One region of the Streptomyces sp. ATLC9 genome, then DNA from elsewhere that is predicted to be linked to it. Evidence: predicted binding sites of a transcription regulator. Region 1 holds the regulator's gene; the other holds the start of a gene.

The links. The regulator HrcA, encoded in region 1, represses chaperone genes, less so after heat shock. The targets are predictions, from matches to a motif close to TTNGCACTCNGNNNNNCNGAGTGCNAA.
Region 2: a site for HrcA is predicted at 5,768-5,794, ahead of groES (co-chaperone GroES). Genes of this name have one in related genera too.

Annotation. Positions count from the first base shown of each region.
Region 1 covers NZ_JBXUOY010000025.1:21,375-30,947, forward strand. Annotated here, with positions in the region: gene AC2CJA_RS04910 (glucarate dehydratase family protein) at 1-99, opposite strand, end outside; gene AC2CJA_RS04915 (ribonuclease Z) at 317-1,222, opposite strand; gene AC2CJA_RS04920 (histidine triad nucleotide-binding protein) at 1,228-1,602, opposite strand; gene AC2CJA_RS04925 (16S rRNA (uracil(1498)-N(3))-methyltransferase) at 1,680-2,429, opposite strand; gene dnaJ (molecular chaperone DnaJ) at 2,542-3,669, opposite strand; gene hrcA (heat-inducible transcriptional repressor HrcA) at 3,670-4,686, opposite strand; gene AC2CJA_RS04940 (MBL fold metallo-hydrolase) at 4,915-5,580, shown strand; gene AC2CJA_RS04945 (DUF3097 domain-containing protein) at 5,656-6,525, shown strand; gene hemW (radical SAM family heme chaperone HemW) at 6,587-7,819, shown strand; gene AC2CJA_RS04955 (SAM-dependent methyltransferase) at 7,991-8,824, shown strand; gene AC2CJA_RS04960 (AMP-dependent synthetase/ligase) at 8,922-9,573, opposite strand, start outside.
Region 2 covers NZ_JBXUOY010000069.1:5,653-15,225, forward strand. Annotated here, with positions in the region: gene AC2CJA_RS10420 (response regulator) at 115-726, opposite strand; gene AC2CJA_RS10425 (WhiB family transcriptional regulator) at 1,114-1,419, shown strand; gene AC2CJA_RS10430 (LysR family transcriptional regulator) at 1,505-2,425, opposite strand; gene AC2CJA_RS10435 (SDR family NAD(P)-dependent oxidoreductase) at 2,663-3,433, shown strand; gene groL (chaperonin GroEL) at 3,582-5,201, opposite strand; gene groES (co-chaperone GroES) at 5,308-5,619, opposite strand; gene AC2CJA_RS10450 (hypothetical protein) at 5,878-6,006, shown strand; gene AC2CJA_RS10455 (class I SAM-dependent methyltransferase) at 6,019-7,221, shown strand; gene AC2CJA_RS10460 (hypothetical protein) at 7,787-8,050, opposite strand; gene tsaD (tRNA (adenosine(37)-N6)-threonylcarbamoyltransferase complex transferase subunit TsaD) at 8,047-9,150, opposite strand; gene rimI (ribosomal protein S18-alanine N-acetyltransferase) at 9,143-9,573, opposite strand, start outside.

The DNA of each region.
Region 1 (9,573 bases):
CGGTGTGTACGGCTGGTGGACGCCCTGGGTGTTGAGCAGGGGCGGGTCGGCGACGAGGACCGGGGTCAGGCGCACCTCGGCGACGGTCAGGTCCTTCATCGGCGACTCCTGTCGGGTCGGGACCGGTGGCGGCGGACGCCCTGGATCCCCGGACCCGCCCTCACCGGCTCGTTCTCCTATGTGAACCCTGTCCATGCGTGGGGACGGAGACTAGGGACGGCGGGGAGAGGCGTCAAGGGCGCCCGTACGTTTCCGGAAAGGGACGCGGTGGGGCGGGCGCGGAAGGGCGTACGCCGCGGGGCGCGGGCGGCGGCGGTCAGCGCCGTCGGGGCAGCGGCACCCGCATCAGGTCCTCGGCCACGGTCAGCTCCCCGGCGAACCCCGCCTCCCTGGCCTGGGCGGCGAACCGGGCCGGGTCGTCGTAACGCTGCGAGAAGTGCGTGAGCACCAGGTGCCGCACCCCCGCCCGCGCCGCGGCGGAGGCCGCCTGGCCCGCGGTGAGATGGCCGTACTCCTGCGCCAGGGCCTCCTCCTCGTCGAGGAAGGTCGCCTCGATGACCAGCATGTCGCAGCCCTCGGCCAGCGCGTGCACACCGTCGCACAGCCGGGTGTCCATCACGAAGGCGAAGCGCTGGCCGGGACGGGTCTCGCTCACCTCGTCCAGGGAGACCCCGCGCAGCTCCCCCTCGCGCTGGATGCGGCCGACGTCCGGGCCCGAGATGCCGCGGGCGGCGAGCCGCTCGGGCAGCATCCGGCGTCCGTCGGGCTCGACCAGGCGGTAGCCGTAGGACTCCACCGGATGGGACAGGCGCCGCGCCTGGAGCGTGTACGCGGCGGTGGCGGCCAGCGTGCCGTCCGCACCGACCGGCTCCTCGCGCAGTTCGGCCGTCTCGCGGTAGGCGGTGGCGTACCGCAGGCGGTCGAAGAAGCGCTGCCCGCTCGCCGGGTAGTGCGCCGTGACCGGGTGCGGCACCCGGTCGAGGTTGATGCGCTGGATGACCCCGGCCAGGCCCAGGCTGTGGTCGCCGTGGAAGTGGGTGACGCACAGCCGGGTGAGGTCGTGGGCGGCCACACCCGCGCGGAGCATCTGGCGCTGGGTGCCCTCGCCGGGGTCGAACAGCAGCGCCTCGCCGTCCCAGCGCAGAACGTAGCCGTTGTGGTTGCGCCGACGGGTGGGCACCTGGCTGGCGGTGCCCAGCACGACCAGTTCGCGTACGGACAACGGACTTATCCGGGGGGCCAGTTCAGGCCGCGTCCGCCCAGGACGTGGGCGTGCGCGTGCCAGACGGTCTGCCCGGCGCCCGCACCGGTGTTGAACACGATCCGGTAGCCGACGGTGGCGCCCCCGGGCGGGGCGATGTTCTCCTGCGCGGCGACCTCGCCCGCCGCGCGCAGCACGTCGGCGGCCAGCTGCGGGGCGGCGGCGGCCAGTGCGGCGGCGTCGGGGTGGTGCTCCTTGGGGATCACCAGCACATGGGTGGGCGCCTGCGGGTTGATGTCCCGGAAGGCGAGCGTGGTGTCGGTCTCGTGGACGATCGTCGCCGGGACGTCCCCCGCCACGATCTTGCAGAACAGGCAGTCCGCCTGCGGTTCCTCCGCCACGGTGGCGCCTCCCGCTGTGAGGTGGGTCGATCGGTGGTCACGCAGCGCCGATCGTACCCCGGCCGCGGCACGGGGGATCAGGGCCAACGGCCGGTGCGTCCCAGCAGCAGCGCCGCCGCCGCCGTGCCCGCCGTGGAGGTGCGCAGCACACTCGGGCCCAGCCGGTACGGGCGCGCGCCGGCCCGCTCGAACGCCTCCAGTTCCTCGGGGGCGACCCCGCCCTCCGGACCGACGACGAGCACCAGCTCACCCCTGGCCGGCAGCTCGGCGGTCGCCAGTGGGAGCGAGCCCTCCTCGTGGAGGACCGCGGCGAAGGCGGCGGACGACAGCAGCGGGAGCAGTTGCCGGGTGCCGGCCGGCTCGGCGACTTCCGGGAAACGCAGTCTGCGCGACTGCTTGCCGGCCTCGCGCGCGGTGGAACGCCACTTGCGCAGCGCCTTCTGCCCGCGCTCGCCCCGCCACTGCGTGACGCAGCGCGAGGCGGACCAGGGCACGATCGCGTCCACGCCCGTCTCCGTCATCGTCTCCACGGCCAGCTCGCCGCGGTCGCCCTTGGGCAGGGCCTGGACGACGGTGATCCGCGGGCACGGCTCCGGCTCGGTACGCACCTCGGTGACGGCGACCTCCAGCCGGTCCTTCCCCTCGACGGCCGTGACGGTGCCGAAGGCCCCGGTGCCCGCCCCGTCGGTGAGGACGACCTCCTCGCCAGCGCGCAGCCGCCGTACCGCGACGGCGTGCCGGCCCTCGGATCCCTCCAGCGCCAGCACGGCGCCGGGGGCGGCGCCGGCCAGGACGGCGCTCTCGGCCAGGAAGACGGGGGCGGTCACGCGGACCGCCGGGCGGGGCGCTCCGGCCGGGCGGCCGGGGTGATCAGCTCGGTGGGCATGACGGCATCCTGCCACGCCCTCCGGAGGCCGGCCGTCCCGCCCCACGGCCGCCTCAACGCCCGTTGAACGCATCCTTCAGCCGCGAGAACAACCCCTGCTGCCCCGGCTGGAACTGGCCCGTGGGCCGCTCCTCGCCGCGCAGTTTGGCCAGACGGCGCAGCAGCTCCTCCTGCTCCGGGTCCAGCTTGTTCGGCGTCTGGACCTCCACGTGGACGACCAGGTCGCCGCGGCCGCCGCCGCGCAGGTGCGTCACACCGCGCTGGTGGAGCGGGACCGACTGGCCGGACTGGGTGCCGGGCCGGATGTCGACCTCCTCCATGCCGTCCAGCGTCTCCAGCGGGACCTTGGTGCCCAGCGCCGCCGCCGTCATGGGGATGGTGACCGTGCAGTGCAGGTCGTCGCCGCGCCGCTGGAAGACCGGGTGTGGCACCTCGTGGATCTCGACGTACAGGTCGCCCGCCGGGCCGCCGCCCGGGCCGACCTCGCCCTCGCCGGCGAGCTGGATGCGGGTGCCGTTGTCGACGCCGGCCGGGATCTTCACCGTCAGGTTGCGCCGCGAGCGCACCCGGCCGTCGCCCGCGCACTCCGGGCAGGGAGTGGGCACGACCGTGCCGAAGCCCTGGCACTGCGGGCAGGGGCGCGAGGTCATGACCTGGCCCAGGAAGGACCGGGTGACCTGCGAGACCTCTCCGCGTCCGCGGCACATGTCGCACGTCTGCGCGGAGGTGCCCGGGGCGGCCCCCTCGCCGCTGCACGTGGTGCAGACGACCGCCGTGTCCACCTGGATGTCCTTGGTGGTGCCGAAGGCCGCCTCGTCCAGCTCGATGTCGAGCCGGATCATGGCGTCCTGGCCGCGCCGGGTGCGGGACCTCGGCCCGCGCTGGGAGGCGGCGCCGAAGAAGGCGTCCATGATGTCGGAGAAGTTGCCGAAGCCCCCGCCGAACCCGCCGCCCCGGCCCGCGCCGCCCGCGGGATCGCCGCCGAGGTCGTACATCTGCTTCTTCTGCGGGTCGGAGAGCACCTCGTAGGCGGTGTTGATCTCCTTGAACCGCTCCTGCGTCTTCGGATCCGGGTTGACGTCAGGGTGCAGTTCGCGCGCGAGCCTGCGGAAGGCCTTCTTGATCTCGTCCTGCGAGGCATCGCGCTGCACGCCCAGGACCGCGTAGTAGTCGGTTGCCACTTACGACTCCGCGAGAATCTGTCCGACGTAACGTGCCACTGCGCGTACCGCTCCCATCGTTCCGGGGTAGTCCATGCGGGTCGGCCCGACCACACCGAGCTTGGCGACCGCCTCGTCTCCCGAACCGTAACCGACCGAGACGACCGACGTGGAGGTCAGTCCCTCGTGAACGTTCTCATGGCCGATTCGCACCGTCATGCCCGGGTCCTTCGCCTCACCCAGCAGCTTGAGCAGGACGACCTGCTCCTCCAGAGCTTCCAGCACCGGCCGGATGGTCAGCGGGAAGTCGTGCACGAAGCGGGTGAGATTGGCGGTGCCGCCGATCATCAGCCGCTCCTCGGTCTCCTCCACCAGTGTCTCCAGGAGGGTGGCGAGCACCGTCGAGACCGTGCCGCGGTCCTCGGAGTCGAAGGACTCCGGCAGGTCCTGCACCAGCCCGGGCACCTCGGAGAAGCGCTCGCCGACGACCCGGCTGTTGAGCCGGGCGCGCAGATCGGCCAGGGACGACTCGGAGACGGGCGCCGGGCAGTCCACCACCCGCTGCTCGACCCGCCCGGTGTCCGTGATCAGTACGAGCATCAGACGCGCGGGGGCCAGGAGCAGCAGTTCGACGTGGCGGACGGTCGAGCGGGTCAGCGAGGGGTACTGGACGACGGCGACCTGCCGGGTGAGCTGGGCCAGCAGCCGCACGGTGCGGCTGACGACGTCGTCGAGGTCGACGGCGTCCTCCAGGAAGCTCTGGATCGCCCGGCGCTCCGGCTTGGACAGCGGCTTGACGCCCGCCAGCCTGTCGACGAACAGGCGGTAGCCCTTGTCTGTGGGCACACGGCCGGCGCTGGTGTGCGGCTGGGCGATGTACCCCTCGTCCTCCAGGGCCGCCATGTCGTTGCGCACGGTGGCCGGGGAGACCTGGAGGTTGTGCCGCTCGGTCAGCGCCTTGGAACCCACCGGCTCCTGCGTGCCCACGTAGTCCTGGACGATGGCGCGCAGGACTTCGAGTCTGCGTTCACTGAGCATCTGGGCACACCTCCCGTCCGGCCGTCTCGTCCCTGGCACTCTCAACCGGTGAGTGCCAGTCACCCTGTGCCAGTGTAGGGCCGGTGACCACGGCCAGGGCAAGGGCGGGCGCCGACCGGAAGGGCGATCCGCACCACATCCCGGCGGGCACCGCCCGCGTGATGGCGCTAGCGTCGCGGTGTGGAGACCGATTGGGAAGAGCTGTCGCCCGGAGTCGTACGCCGCCGCATGCCCGGCTGGGACGAGACGGTCGGGGCCGTCGCGGGCGGGACCGGGGTACTGGTGGTCGACACGGGCGCGACGCTGGGTGACGGCGCGCGCGTCCGGCGGTACCTGCACGATCGCTTCGGGCTGCCGGTGACCCACGTGGCGCTGACTCATCCGCACTTCGACCACGTCCTGGGCGCCTCGGCCTTCGCCGGGGTGGAGGTCTACGGGGCGGTGGGGATCGAGGACCTGCTGGTCCACTCGAAGGACGAGTTGCGCCAGGACGCCGTGCGGCACGGCGTGGACCCGCGGGAGGCGGCCGAGGCGGTCGACGTGCTCGTCCACCCGCACCACCGGGTGGCCGGCGAGCTGACCGTCCGGCTGGGCGGCCGGGAGGCGCTCCTGGCCAACGTCGGTCCGGCGCACACCGCCCACGACCTGGCCGTCGTGGTCCCCGGCGTGCCGGGCGGGCCGGACGTGGTCTTCTGCGGTGACCTGGTGGAGGAGTCCGGCGAGCCGCAGGCGGGGCCGGACTCCCACCCCGTCCACTGGCCGGCCGCGCTGGACCGGCTGCTCGCCCTGGGCGGCGAGGACGCGCGGTACGTGCCGGGCCACGGGGCGGTGGTGGACGCCGCCTTCGTCCGCGCCCAGCGCGACGCGCTGGCGGAGCGCTTCGGCACGGTGTGACGGACGCCGCGGCGGGTTCCGCGGAGGGGCCCCGTCCCAGGTTTCACGGTGGGGATCACGTAACACAATGACCGCATGCGCAGCAGACGGTACGGCCCCGACCTGACCCCTCCGTGGAAGCGGACCTCCGGCGGCCACGGGCCCGCGCCCGAGGTGCCCGCCGAGCCGGATCTGGTGGTGGAGGAGGTCACGACCGGCTTCTGCGGGGCAGTGGTGCGCTGCGAGAGGACGGCGCAGGGTTTCACCGTCACGCTGGAGGACCGCTTCGGCAAGTGCCGGGTCTTCCCGATGGAGCCGCGCGGCTTCCTGCTGGAGGGCAGGGCCGTCACCCTCGTCCGGCCGCGGGCGGTGGCCCCGCCCGCTCCGGTGGCGCCCCTGCGCACGCCCTCGGGGTCGGTGGCGGTGCCGGGCGCCCGCGCGCGGGTGGCGCGGGCGGGGCGCATCTACGTCGAGGGGCGCCACGACGCGGAGCTGGTGGAGAAGGTCTGGGGCGACGATCTGCGGATCGAGGGCGTGGTCGTGGAGTACCTGGAGGGCGTGGACGGCCTCCAGGCGGTCGTGGAGGCCTTCGGCCCCACTCCCGAGGCCCGGCTGGGGGTGCTGGTGGACCATCTGGTGCCCGGTTCCAAGGAGTCCCGGATCGCCGCCGAGGTCACCGGTGAGAACGTGCTGGTCGTCGGCCACCCGTACATCGATGTCTGGGAGGCGGTGAAGCCGTCCGCGCTGGGCATCGGCGCATGGCCCCGGGTGCCGCGCGGCCGGGACTGGAAGACGGGGGTGTGCCGGGCGCTGGGCTGGCCGGAGAACACCGGCGCGGCGTGGAAGCGGATCCTGGGGAGCGTGCGCGACTACACGGATCTGGAGCCGGGGCTGCTCGGCCCGGTCGAGCGGCTGATCGACCACGTCACGGTGGGCGGGCCGGCGGGCGGACCGGCCGGTCCCTGAGCCTTCGGGGGCGGGGACCGGTCCGGGCCGGGTGTGGGACGGGTGCGGGACAATGGGCCCCATGCCTTCCGCACTGCCCGACGGCGAGCCCGTCCCCGCCGACGGTTCCCTCCCCGCGCACGCCCTGGCCGGCGCGGCGCGGCGCCCCCTCGGCTTCTACCTGCACGTGCCCTACTGCGCGACGCGCTGCGGCTACTGCGACTTCAACACCTACACCGCGAGCGAGCTGCGCGGCTCCGGCGGCGCGCTCGCCTCGCGGGAGAACTACGCGGAGACGCTGGCCGAGGAGGTGCGGCTGGCGCGCAAGGTCCTCGGCGACGACCCCCGGCCGGTGGAGACGGTCTTCGTCGGCGGCGGCACCCCCACCCTGCTGCCCGCCGCCGGCCTGGGGCGGATGCTGGCCGTGGTCCGTGAGGAGTTCGGGCTGGCGGAAGGCGCCGAGGTCACCACGGAGGCCAATCCGGAGTCCGTCGGCCCGGCCTACCTGGCCGAGCTGCGCGAGGCGGGCTTCAACCGGATCTCCTTCGGCATGCAGAGTGCCCGGCGCCACGTGCTGTCCGTGCTGGACCGCACCCACACCCCCGGCCGCCCCGAGGCGTGCGTGGCCGAGGCCCGCGCGGCGGGCTTCGAGCACGTCAACCTGGACCTGATCTACGGCACCCCGGGCGAGAGCGACGACGACTGGCGGGCCTCGCTGGAGGCCGCTCTCGGTGCCGGCCCCGACCACGTCTCGGCGTACGCGCTGATCGTGGAGGAGGGCACGCGGCTTGCCTCCCGCATCCGGCGCGGCGAGGTGCCGGTGACGGACGACGACGTGCACGCCGACCGCTACCTGATCGCCGAGGAGATGCTGTCGGCGGCCGGTCTCGACTGGTACGAGGTGTCCAACTGGGCGTCGGCGGAGGCCGCCCGCTGCCGCCACAACGAGCTGTACTGGACGGGCGCCGACTGGTGGGGGGCCGGTCCGGGGGCGCACAGCCACGTCGGCGGAGTGCGCTGGTGGAACGCCAAGCACCCCGGCGCGTACGCCCAGGCGCTCGCCGAGGGCCGTTCACCGGGTGTGGGCCGCGAGGTGCTGGACGACGGGGACCGGCGCGTGGAGCGCGTCCTGCTGGAGCTGCGGCTGGTGGACGGCGTACCGCTGGGCGTCCTGGCCCCGGCCGGGGCCCGCGCCGCCGAGCGGGCGCTGGCGGACGGGCTGCTGCGCGCGGAGGCGTACGAGCGCGGGCGCGCGGCCCTGACCCTGCGTGGCCGCCTGCTGGCCGACGCGGTGGTCCGCGACCTGGTGGACTAGCGGCGTCCTCGCCCCACCGCGCGGAGCCGGGTCGCGCGGACCGCGCCGGAGCCTCCGCGGGGGGGCTCCTGCCGCCGCGCCGTTCCGGCGCCAACCCCCTTTCCCCCGGGGGCAGTTGGGTTACGTTGTGCGACGACCACCGCTGTGATCCGTGACAGGAGGGCCCCTCCCGTGAGCGACCACCCGCCCGCACCCGAACCGCAGGCGCCGCCCGTGATCGACACCACGGTGTCGCACGTGGCGCGGATCTGGAACTACTGGCTGGGAGGGAAGGACAACTACGAGGTCGACCGCGCGGTCGGAGACCAGATCACGGCGATCCTCCCCGACGTGCCCCGGCTGGCCCGCGCCTCCCGGGCCCTCCTCGGCCGGACCGTGCGGTACCTGGTCGCCGAGGCCGGCGTCCGCCAGTTCCTGGATGTCGGCACCGGACTGCCCACCGTGGACAACACCCACGAGATCGCGCAGCGGCTGGCCCCCGAGTCGCGCGTCGTCTACGTCGACAACGACCCCCTGGTGCTGGCCCACGCCCGTGCCCTGCTCACCGGCTCGCCCGAGGGCGTGACCGAGTACATCCACGCCGATCTGCGCGACCCCGAGGCGATCCTCCGGGGCGCCGCGGCGACGCTGGACCTCACCCGGCCCGTCGCCCTGCTGCTGATGGGCATCATGGAGTTCGTCACCGACGACGACGAGGCGTACGGCATCGTGCGCCGGCTGGTGGAGGCCCTGCCGCCGGGCAGCCATCTGGTGCTGTACGACGGCACCAACGTCATCCACGGCGAGCGGTCGGACAGGATCGTGGAGGTGTGGAACTCCTCCGGCAACGCACCGCTCGTCCTGCGCACCCCCGAGCGGATCGCCGCCTTCTTCGACGGCCTGGAACTGGTGGAGCCCGGGGTGGTGCCGTGCAACCGCTGGCGGCCCGGCCCGGCGCGGGAAGGCGGGCCCGGGGAGGATGAGGAGGAGGTCGACGCCTTCTGCGGCGTGGGGCGCAAGCCCTGACGGCCCGCCCGGGACTCGGAGGGGAAGGCCGGGGGCTCCCGCGGTGCGGCGCCCCCGGCCCGTTCCGGCTCTTTCCGGCCCGTTCCGGGCCCCGGGCTCACCCCTCTCGGGCGCCCCCGTACATCTCCTCGATCAGGTGGCCGAACTTCTTCTCCACCGCGGGCCGCTTCAGCTTCAGACTCGGGGTGAGCTCCCCGTGCTCGATGTCCAGGTCACGCGGCAGGATCCGGAACTTCTTGATCGTCTGCCAGCGCTGGAGGCCTTCGTTGAGGCGCTGGACGTAGCCGTCGACGAGCTTGTGCACCTCTTCGGAGCCGACGACCTCCGCGTAGCTCCTGCCACCCATTCCCTGCTCCTCGGCCCAGCCCATGATGGTGGGCTCGTCGAGCGCGATGAGCGCGGTGCAGTAGTTGCGGTCGGCGCCGTGCACCAGGATGTTGGAGACGTAGGGGCAGACCGCCTTGAACTGCCCCTCGACCTCGGCCGGGGCGATGTACTTGCCGCCCGAGGTCTTGATCAGGTCCTTCTTGCGGTCGGTGATCCGCAGGTAGCCGTCCTCCGACAGCTCGCCGATGTCGCCGGTGTGGAACCAGCCGTCCTCCTCCAGGACCTCGGCGGTCTTCTCCGGCAGCCTGTGGTAGCCCTGCATGATGCCGGGGCCGCGCAGCAGGATCTCGCCGTCCTCGGCGATGCGCACCTCGGTGCCGGGCAGCGGCTTGCCGACCGTGCCGGTGCGGTACGCCTCGCCG
Region 2 (9,573 bases), on a different contig from region 1:
GACGTGCGAGGACGGCCGCGGGCGGGGAGCGCGGCGGCTCCACCGCTCCGGTGCCGCCGGGTGTCCGCCGTCCGGGAGGAGACCGGACGGCGGACGGGACTTCCACGGCACGCCCTAACGGACGAGACCCCAGCGGAAGCCGAGCGCCACGGCATGTGCCCTGTCGGAGGCCCCGAGCTTCTTGAACAGTCTCCGCGCATGGGTCTTCACCGTGTCCTCGGACAGGAACAGCTCGCGTCCGATCTCGGCGTTGGAGCGGCCGTGGCTCATACCCTCCAGCACCTGGATCTCACGGGCGGTGAGTGTCGGCGCGGCGCCCATCTCGGCCGAGCGCAGCCGCCGCGGCGCGAGCCGCCAGGTGGGGTCGGCCAGCGCCTGGGTGACCGTGGCCCGCAGCTCGGCGCGCGAGGCGTCCTTGTGCAGGTAGCCGCGGGCGCCGGCGGCGACGGCGAGTGCGACGCCGTCCAGGTCCTCCGCCACGGTCAGCATGATGACGCGGGCGCCGGGGTCGGCCGACAGCAGGCGCCGCACGGTCTCGACACCGCCCAGGCCGGGCATCCGAACGTCCATGAGGATGAGGTCGGACCGGTCCGCGCCCCAGCGGCGGAGGACTTCCTCGCCGTTGGCCGCGGTCGTCACACGTTCCACGCCGGGCACGGTCGCGACCGCGCGGCGCAGCGCCTCTCGGGCAAGCGGGGAGTCGTCGCAGACGAGGACGGAAGTCATGATCGCCCTCCGCAGCTCATGCGCATCACCTTAAGCCTCCAGGGCTGGTACGAATCGTCACCTGTGCGGTTGACCGCCCCGGACATCCATCCGGCACTTGTCTGTGTCAACCGCCTCCGCACACTCAACGACGGTCACCCGAAAGAGTTACGGTCTCCGGCGTCCGCTTTCAACACCCTACGTGATGGCGCAGACACGGAGGGGGTATCCCACGCAGATCAGCGGCCGTGTCGTCATTTGCCCTGTTTGGCGGGTTTTCTTTTTATTACTCGCGTATGTCCCAAGAATCCCGAAGATGCATATTTACATCTACTCATACCGTGGATGTACGGTCGTGACTGTTCTCGACTGGTTCACCGGCATCAGTTCGCTTCGAGAGGACGAGCCATGGCAGATTTCTCCCGCCTTCCGGGTCCCAACGCCGATCTGTGGGACTGGCAGCTGCTGGCCGCCTGTCGAGGAGTCGACAGCTCGCTGTTCTTCCACCCCGAGGGGGAGCGCGGAGCGGCCCGCAGCGCACGCGAGGCGTCCGCGAAGGAGGTGTGCATGCGCTGCCCGGTGCGGGCGGAGTGCGCCGCCCACGCGCTCACCGTGCGTGAGCCCTACGGGGTGTGGGGCGGACTGACCGAGGACGAGCGCGAGGAACTCATGGGGCGGGCCCGCACCAGGCTGGTCGGCGCGGCCGGAGCGTAGCGCCGCGCTCCGCACGCCCCCGACACCCCCCACGGATCCGGCCCCCGGCACGTCCGGGTGCCGGGCGCGCCGGACGCGGCCCGCGTCAGCGGCGGGCCGCGTCCGAGAGCCGGTCCAGCATGGCGGCGACCACCGGCACCCGGGCGAGGTCCGGCAGTGTCAGGGCAGCCACCTCGCGCCGCACCTCCGGGCGGATGCCCACGGTCCGCACCCCCCGGGGCCGCACCGACTCCACCGCCAGCTCGGGCAGCACGGCCACGCCCAGCCCCGCACCCACCAGTCCCACCACGGCCGGGTAGTCGTCGGTGGCGAAGTCGATCCGCGGGGTGAAGCCCGCGCTCTCGCACACCTCCACCAGATGCCCCCGGCAGCGCGGGCAGCCCGCGATCCAGGGCTCCCCGGCCAGCTCCGCGAGCCCGACCTCCTCCCCCGCCTCCGCCGCCCGCGCCAGGCGGTGGTCCCGGGGGACCAGCCCCACCAGCCGCTCGGTCAGCAGCGGCCGCACCACCAGATCCCTCCACTCCGGATCGCTCCCCACCGGCCCGGCGGCATCCGGATAGCGGTAGGAGAGGGCGATGTCGCACTCGCCCTCGCGGAGCGCCCGCGCCGAGTGCGGCGGCTGCGCCTCGACCAGCGACACCCGGGCCCCGGGATGCTCCGCGCGCATCGCGGCGACGGCCGCGGGCACGATCGCGGAGCTGGCGCTGGGGAAGGACACCAGCCGGACCCGGCCCACCCGCAGCCCGGCGATGGCGGCCACCTCCTCCTCGGCGGCGGCCAGCCCGGCCAGGATCCCCGCCGCGTGCCGCACCAGCGCCTCGCCCGCCTCGGTGAGGCGCGTCTCACGGCCGGCGCGCACCAGCAGCACAGTGCCCGCCGTCTGCTCCAGGACCTTCATCTGCTGGCTGACGGCGGGCTGCGTGCAGCCCAGCGCGCGGGCGGCGGCCGAGAGCGAACCGGTACGGGCCACCGCGCGCAGCACACGGAGATGGCGGGCCTCGATCACTCCTCCACCATAAGCAGTCCCTGGCCCGCGGCCCGGTACCCGTTCACGTCCTCGAAGGCGCCCTTCCGCCCTGCGCGGCGTCCGGCGGCCCGCGCTTCACGGCGACGACCGGGCGGTGTACGCCTTCACCCGGGAGCACCTGAACGGCTGGGAGGAGGCGCTGGAGCACACCGGGAAGTACGCCTCCTGACGCATCCGGCACGCGGTCCCCCGGCCCCGGCCGGATAGCGTGCCCGTATGACGACTGCACTGATCACAGGGGCCACGGCCGGCATCGGCGCCGCCTTCGCCCGGCGGCTGGCACGCGACGGGCACAACGTGGTGCTGGTCGCCCGGGACACCGAGCGGCTGCGCCGGCACGCCACCGAGCTGCACGACCGGCACGGCGTCGAGGCGTCCATAATCACCGCCGACCTGGCCACCGACGAGGGCATCACGGCCGTCGGGGAACGGCTCGGCGACCGGAAGCACCCGGTGGACCTGCTGGTCAACAACGCCGGATTCGGCAACAGGGGCCGCTATCTGGAGGTGCCGATGGCGGACGAGCTGCGCATGCTCAAGGTGCACTGCGAGGCCGTGCTGCGGCTGACCTCGGCCGCCGCGGAGAGCATGCGCGAGCGGGGCCGGGGCGGCATCGTCAACGTGGCCTCGGTGGCGGCCTTCGTGCCGCGCGGCACCTACGGCGCGTCCAAGGCGTGGGTCGTGCAGTTCACCCAGGGCGCGGCCCGGGACCTGGGGGCGTCGGGGGTGCGGCTGATGGCGCTGTGCCCGGGTTTCGTGCGCACCGAGTTCCACCGGCGCGCGGGGATGTCGGCACAGAGCGTGCCGGGCTGGATGTGGCTGAACGCCGACCGGGTGGTGGACGCCGCGCTGGAGGACCTGGCCAGGGGGAAGACGCTGTCCGTCCCGGACCCGCGCTACAAGGCGCTGCTGGGCCTGGCCCGGCTCGCGCCGCGCGGTCTGGTCTCGCGCGCCTCCTCCACCACCGGGCGCTTCAGTCCGAGGTGAGGCGGGCACTGCCGCCCTTACGGCCGCCCCGGTCCTCGCCCCGGCCCCCGTTACCGTCCCGCACGCGGAAGCGACGAGGCCCGGCCCCCTGTGGGCCGGGGAGCCGGGCCTCGTCGTACCGGCGGGCGGTGCCGCGGGAGCCCGTGCCTCAGTGGGCGTGACCGTGGCCGGCGGCCTCCGGCTCCTCCTCGGCCGGCTTCTCGACGACCAGGGTCTCGGTCGTCAGCAGCAGCGACGCGATGGAGGCGGCGTTCTCCAGGGCGGAGCGGGTGACCTTGACCGGGTCGATGACGCCGGCCTTGACCAGGTCGACGTACTCGCCGGTCGCGGCGTTGAAGCCGTGGCCCTTCTCCAGCTCGGCGACCTTGGAGGTGATGACGTAGCCCTCCAGGCCGGCGTTCTCGGCGATCCAGCGCATCGGCTCGACCAGGGACCGGCGGACGACCGCGACACCGGTGGCCTCGTCGCCCTCCTTGCCCAGGCTGTCGCCCAGCACCTTGGAGGCGTGGACCAGCGCGGAGCCGCCACCGGAGACGATGCCCTCCTCGACCGCGGCGCGGGTCGCGGAGATGGCGTCCTCCAGACGGTGCTTCTTCTCCTTGAGCTCGACCTCGGTGGCCGCGCCCACGCGGATCACGCACACGCCGCCGGCCAGCTTCGCGAGGCGCTCCTGGAGCTTCTCGCGGTCCCAGTCGGAGTCGGTGGTCTCGATCTCGGCCTTGATCTGCGCGACACGGCCCTGCACGTCGTCGGCCTTGCCGCCGCCGTCGACGATGGTGGTGTCGTCCTTGGTGACGGTCACGCGGCGGGCGGTACCCAGCACGTCCAGACCGGCCTGGTCGAGCTTGAGGCCGACCTCCTCGGCGATGACGGTGGCGCCGGTCAGCGTCGCCATGTCGCCGAGCATCGCCTTGCGGCGGTCTCCGAAGCCCGGGGCCTTGACGGCCACCGCGTTGAAGGTGCCGCGGATCTTGTTGACCACCAGCGTGGAGAGGGCCTCGCCCTCGACGTCCTCGGCGATGATCAGCAGCGGCTTGGAGCTGTTGGTCTGGATGACCTTCTCCAGCAGGGGCAGCAGGTCCTGGATGGAGGAGATCTTGCCCTGGTGGATCAGGATGTACGGGTCGTCGAGGACGGCCTCCATGCGCTCCTGGTCGGTGACCATGTAGGGCGACAGGTAGCCCTTGTCGAAGGCCATGCCCTCGGTGAAGTCCAGCTCCAGACCGAAGGTGTTGGACTCCTCGACGGTGATGACGCCGTCCTTGCCGACCTTGTCCATCGCCTCGGCGATCAGCTCGCCGACCTGCTTGTCCTGGGCGGACAGCGCGGCCACGGCGGCGATGTCGGACTTCTCGTCGATCGGGCGCGCGGTGGCCAGCAGGTCGTCGGAGACGGCCTTGACCGCGGCGTCGATGCCCTTCTTCAGGGCGGCCGGGGAGGCGCCGGCGGCGACGTTGCGCAGGCCCTCGCGGACCAGCGCCTGGGCCAGCACGGTGGCGGTGGTGGTGCCGTCACCCGCGATGTCGTTGGTCTTGGTCGCCACCTCCTTCACGAGCTGGGCGCCCAGGTTCTCGTACGGGTCCTCGACCTCGACCTCGCGGGCGATGGTGACGCCGTCGTTGGTGATGGTCGGGGCGCCGAACTTCTTGTCGATGACGACGTTGCGGCCCCTGGGGCCGATCGTCACCTTCACGGTGTCGGCGAGCTTGTTGACACCGCGCTCGAGGGCGCGACGGGCGTCCTCGTCGAACTTCAGGATCTTCGCCATGGTTGCTTGGGTCCTCTCGGAGTCCTCGTCAAAGGAACCGCGCCCCGGCCCCGGACGTCTCGGACGCGGGTACCAGGGCGCGGATCACAGGCAGTCTTCGCGGTGCTTACTTCTCGATGATCGCGAGAACGTCGCGCGCCGAGAGGACGAGGTACTCCTCGTTGTTGTACTTCACCTCGGTGCCGCCGTACTTGCTGTACAGCACGGTGTCGCCGACCTTGACGTCGAGCGGCAGGCGGTTGCCGTCCTCGAAGCGGCCCGGACCGACGGCGAGGACGGTGCCCTCCTGGGGCTTCTCCTTCGCGGTGTCCGGGATGACCAGGCCGGAAGCCGTGGTCTGCTCGGCGTCGAGCGGCTGGACCACGATGCGGTCCTCGAGCGGCTTGATGGCAACCTTGGAGCTGGTGGCGGTCGTCACGATCCGACCTCCCCCTTCGGAGATCTCGGCGGGGTTTGGATGTCTGGGGTGGCGACCTGGTAGATCCGTCGTCGCGGGTGCCGGATCTGCCCGTCGCTTGAGTTGGCACTCTCCATGGGGGAGTGCCAAAGCTGAGACTATGACGGTGTTAGCACTCAGTCAACTGGAGTGCCAGCGCACGGCGCGTTGCGCGCCGGTACGCCGGTACGCTGACCCCGTACCGCGTCACAGGCGCCCGCCCGTCAAGGAGTACCGCCGATGACCGCAGAGCCCCTGCCCGACTGGTTTCACCCGCCGCCCGGCGGCTGGACCGCCGACGACCCGGACCGGCTGCCGCCGGACGCCCCGCGCTTCGAGCTGACCGCGTTGTACCGCGCGCCGCGGTGACGGGCCGGTGAGGTGAGCACCAACCCGGCCCTCGGCGACCCCCTCTCCGCCTTCCAGCGCCTGCTGACCGACGAGGGGCAGGCCCTGCTGGCGGAGCTTCGGTCCTACGACCCCGGGCGGGAGCTGGCCGTCGCCACCCGGCTGCGCCGCGACCACCCGGCCGGGCTGGTCTCGGCGGCCATCGCCCAGGCCCGGCTGCGGCAGCGGGCGGCGGCGAAGTTCGGGGCCGACGACGCGGCGCGGATGTACTTCACCCCCGACGGCGTGGAGCAGGCCACCCGCGCGAGCGTGGCCGCGTACCGCGCCGGCCGCTTCGCCGCCCTCGGGGTGCGGCGGCTGGCCGACCTGTGCTGCGGCAACGGCGGTGACGCCATCGCGCTGGCCCGCGCCGGGATCGAGGTCCTGGCCGTCGACCGCTCCCCGCTGGCCTGCGCCGTCGCCCGCGCCAACGCCGGGGCGCTGGGCCTGTCCGACCGCATCGAGGTGCGCTGCGCGGACGTGACGGAGGTGGACGCGTCCGGCTTCGACGCCGTCTTCGCCGATCCGGCCCGCCGCGGCGGACGCGGCCGGATCTTCGACCCCGAGGCGTACTCGCCACCGCTTTCCCGGGCGGTGGAGGCCGCCCGGCGCGCCCCGCTCGCCGCGCTGAAGGTGGCCCCCGGCATCCCGCACGAGGCGGTACCGGAGGGCGCGGCGGCGGAGTGGATCTCCGACGGCGGGGACGTGAAGGAGGCCGTGCTGTGGTTCGGCGCCGCCTCGCGCGGGGCGCCCCGGGTACGCGCCACCCTGCTGCCCGGCCCCCGCGTCCTGGACTCCGCCGGCCTGCCGGATCCCCCCTGCGGCCCCGTCGGCCGCTATCTGTACGAGCCGGACGGCGCGGTGATCCGGGCGCACCTGGTCGCGGAGGTGGCCGGACTGGTCGGCGGACGCCTGGTCGACCCGACCATCGCCTACGTCACCTCCGACGAACACCGCCCGACGCCGTACGCGACCGCGTACGAGATCACCGACACCCTCCCCTTCAACGTCAAGCGGCTGAAGGCGCTGCTGCGCGAGCGCGGCGTCGGGACGCTGACGGTCAAGAAGCGCGGCTCGGCGGTCGAACCGGAGGAGTTGCGCCGGAAGGTGAAGCCGTCCGGCCCGCATTCGGCCACGGTCCTCCTCACCCGCGCCGCGGGCGCCCCGACGATGCTCCTGGGCCACCCGCTCCGCTGACGGGGACACCCGTACGGGTGACGGTCACGCGTTCCGGTCCGGGTGGCGCACGGGCCGGCGAACAATCGCTCGCGGGGCACCCGGTGCGGCGTAGCCTGACATCAGCGACACGGGGGGACAGCCATGGCCGCCGATCCCATCACCGAACCGGTGAACGGGCCGCAGGACCCCATCGATCTGCTGATCGCGTTCGAAAAGGCCGCAGACGCGCCGATTCGGGCCGAGTACGCCGGGGGGACGGTGATCGTGGCACCGCAGCCCGACGACCACCACAACGACGCCGCGACCGAGTTCTGCCTCCAGCTGCGCTCGGCCGGTTTCCGGCTGGCCGGCATCGGACCGGAGTACCGCGGCTACGCCGCCGCCGGGGTACCGGTCTACGTGCTGGTCCACCGGCAGGAGAACAAGGCGTACGCCTTCTCCGACCCGGTGCGGGAGGAGGACCCGGCCGAGGCCCGCTACGCGACACGGGTCGAGGCGGATCCCGGCCGCCCCCTCCCCCTGCCCGGCCCTACCCGGCGCTGGACACCGCCCCGCTGCTGGAGGGCTGAGGCCGCGCGGCCGGTCAGGACACGTCGGCGTCCGCGCTCTCGAAGCGCCAGCGGTGGACCGGGCGGTGGAGCAACTCCCGCGGCGGTGAGGGGAGTTCGGGGAGGTCGGCGTCGTAGGGCGCGTCCCACCAGGTGATGACCAGGACGCGGTCGGCCGGGGCGGTGAAGGTCTCGCGGCGCGGGGGCGCGGGGGCGAGCGCCTGGGCGCGGGTCCACTCCAGCAGTTCGGCGCCGCGGCCGTCCGCCGCGCGGGCCTCCCACATCAGGGCGACGGTCATGAGTAGAGGTTCTCCGCGCTCGTCTCGTGTACGTGGTCGTGGGCGTGCCCGTGCGAGGCGCCCGGGACGTGCGGTTCGGTGACCGGCAGGGAGGAGTCGGCCGACAGGTCCCAGTCGGAGGGGGCCCGGTCGCGGGCGACCATCTCGGCGCCCAGGGCCGCGACCATCGCGCCGTTGTCGGTGCACAGCTTCGGGCGCGGCACCCGCAGAGTGATGCCGGCCGCCTCGCAGCGCGCCCGGGCCATCGCGCGCAGCCGCGAGTTGGCCGCGACGCCGCCGCCGATCATCAGGTGTTCCACCCCCTCCTCCCGGCAGGCGCGCACCGCCTTGCGGGTCAGCACGTCGGTGACCGCCTCCTGGAAGGAGGCGGCGACGTCGGCGACCGGCACCTCCTCGCCCGCGCTCCGCTTCGCCTCGATCCATCGGGCGACGGCGGTCTTCAGACCGGAGAAGGAGAAGTCGTAGGGCGCGTCGCGCGGTCCGGTCAGCCCGCGCGGGAAGGCGATGGCGTCCGGGTCGCCCTCGCGGGCGTAGCGGTCGATGACGGGCCCGCCGGGGAAGCCGAGGTTCAGCACCCGGGCGACCTTGTCGAACGCCTCGCCCGCCGCGTCGTCGATGGTGGCGCCCAGCGGGCGCACGTCGGAGGTGATGTCGGAGGACAGCAGCAGCGAGGAGTGGCCGCCGGAGACCAGCAGCGCCATGGTCGGCTCGGGCAGCGCGCCGTGTTCGAGCTGGTCGACGCAGATGTGCGAGGCGAGGTGGTTGACGCCGTACAGCGGTTTGCCCAGCGCGTACGCGTACGCCTTGGCCGCCGAGACGCCCACCAGCAGCGCGCCGGCCAGGCCGGGGCCGGCGGTGACGGCGACGCCGTCGAGGTCGCTCGCGGCGACGCCGGCGTCCTTCAGGGCGCGCCGGATGGTGGGGATCATCGCCTCCAGATGGGCGCGGCTGGCGACCTCGGGCACCACGCCGCCGTACCGGGCGTGCTCGTCCACGCTGGAGGCCACCGCGTCGGCGAGCAGCGTGTGCCCGCGCACGATGCCCACGCCGGTCTCGTCGCAGGAGGTCTCGATGCCGAGGACCAGGGGTTCGTCAGCCATGGGTCGTCGTTCCTTGGTGTTCCGTCGCGGTGTCGGGGGCGGGGTCCGGGGCGGGGTCCGGGGCGGGGTCCCGCTCGGGGCCCGGCACGGGGCCGGCCGGGCGGCGCATCACGAGGGCGTCCACGTTCCCGGGCTGGTAGTAGCCGCGGCGCAGGCCGACGGTCTCGAAGCCGAAGCGCTCGTACAGGCGCCGGGCACGGTCGTTGTCCACCCGGACCTCCAGCAGGACCTCGTGGCACCCGAAGTCGGTGGCGGCGGCGAGCAGCGCGGTGAGCAGCCGGGCGCCGAGCCCGGTGCCCCAGTGGTCGCGGGCGGCGGCGATCGTCTGGACGTCCCCGGTGCCGCCCGCGGCGGCGAGTCCGCCGTAGCCGACGACGCGGCCCGCGCCGTCCTCGGCCAGGAGGTAGCGGCGGATGGCGTGCG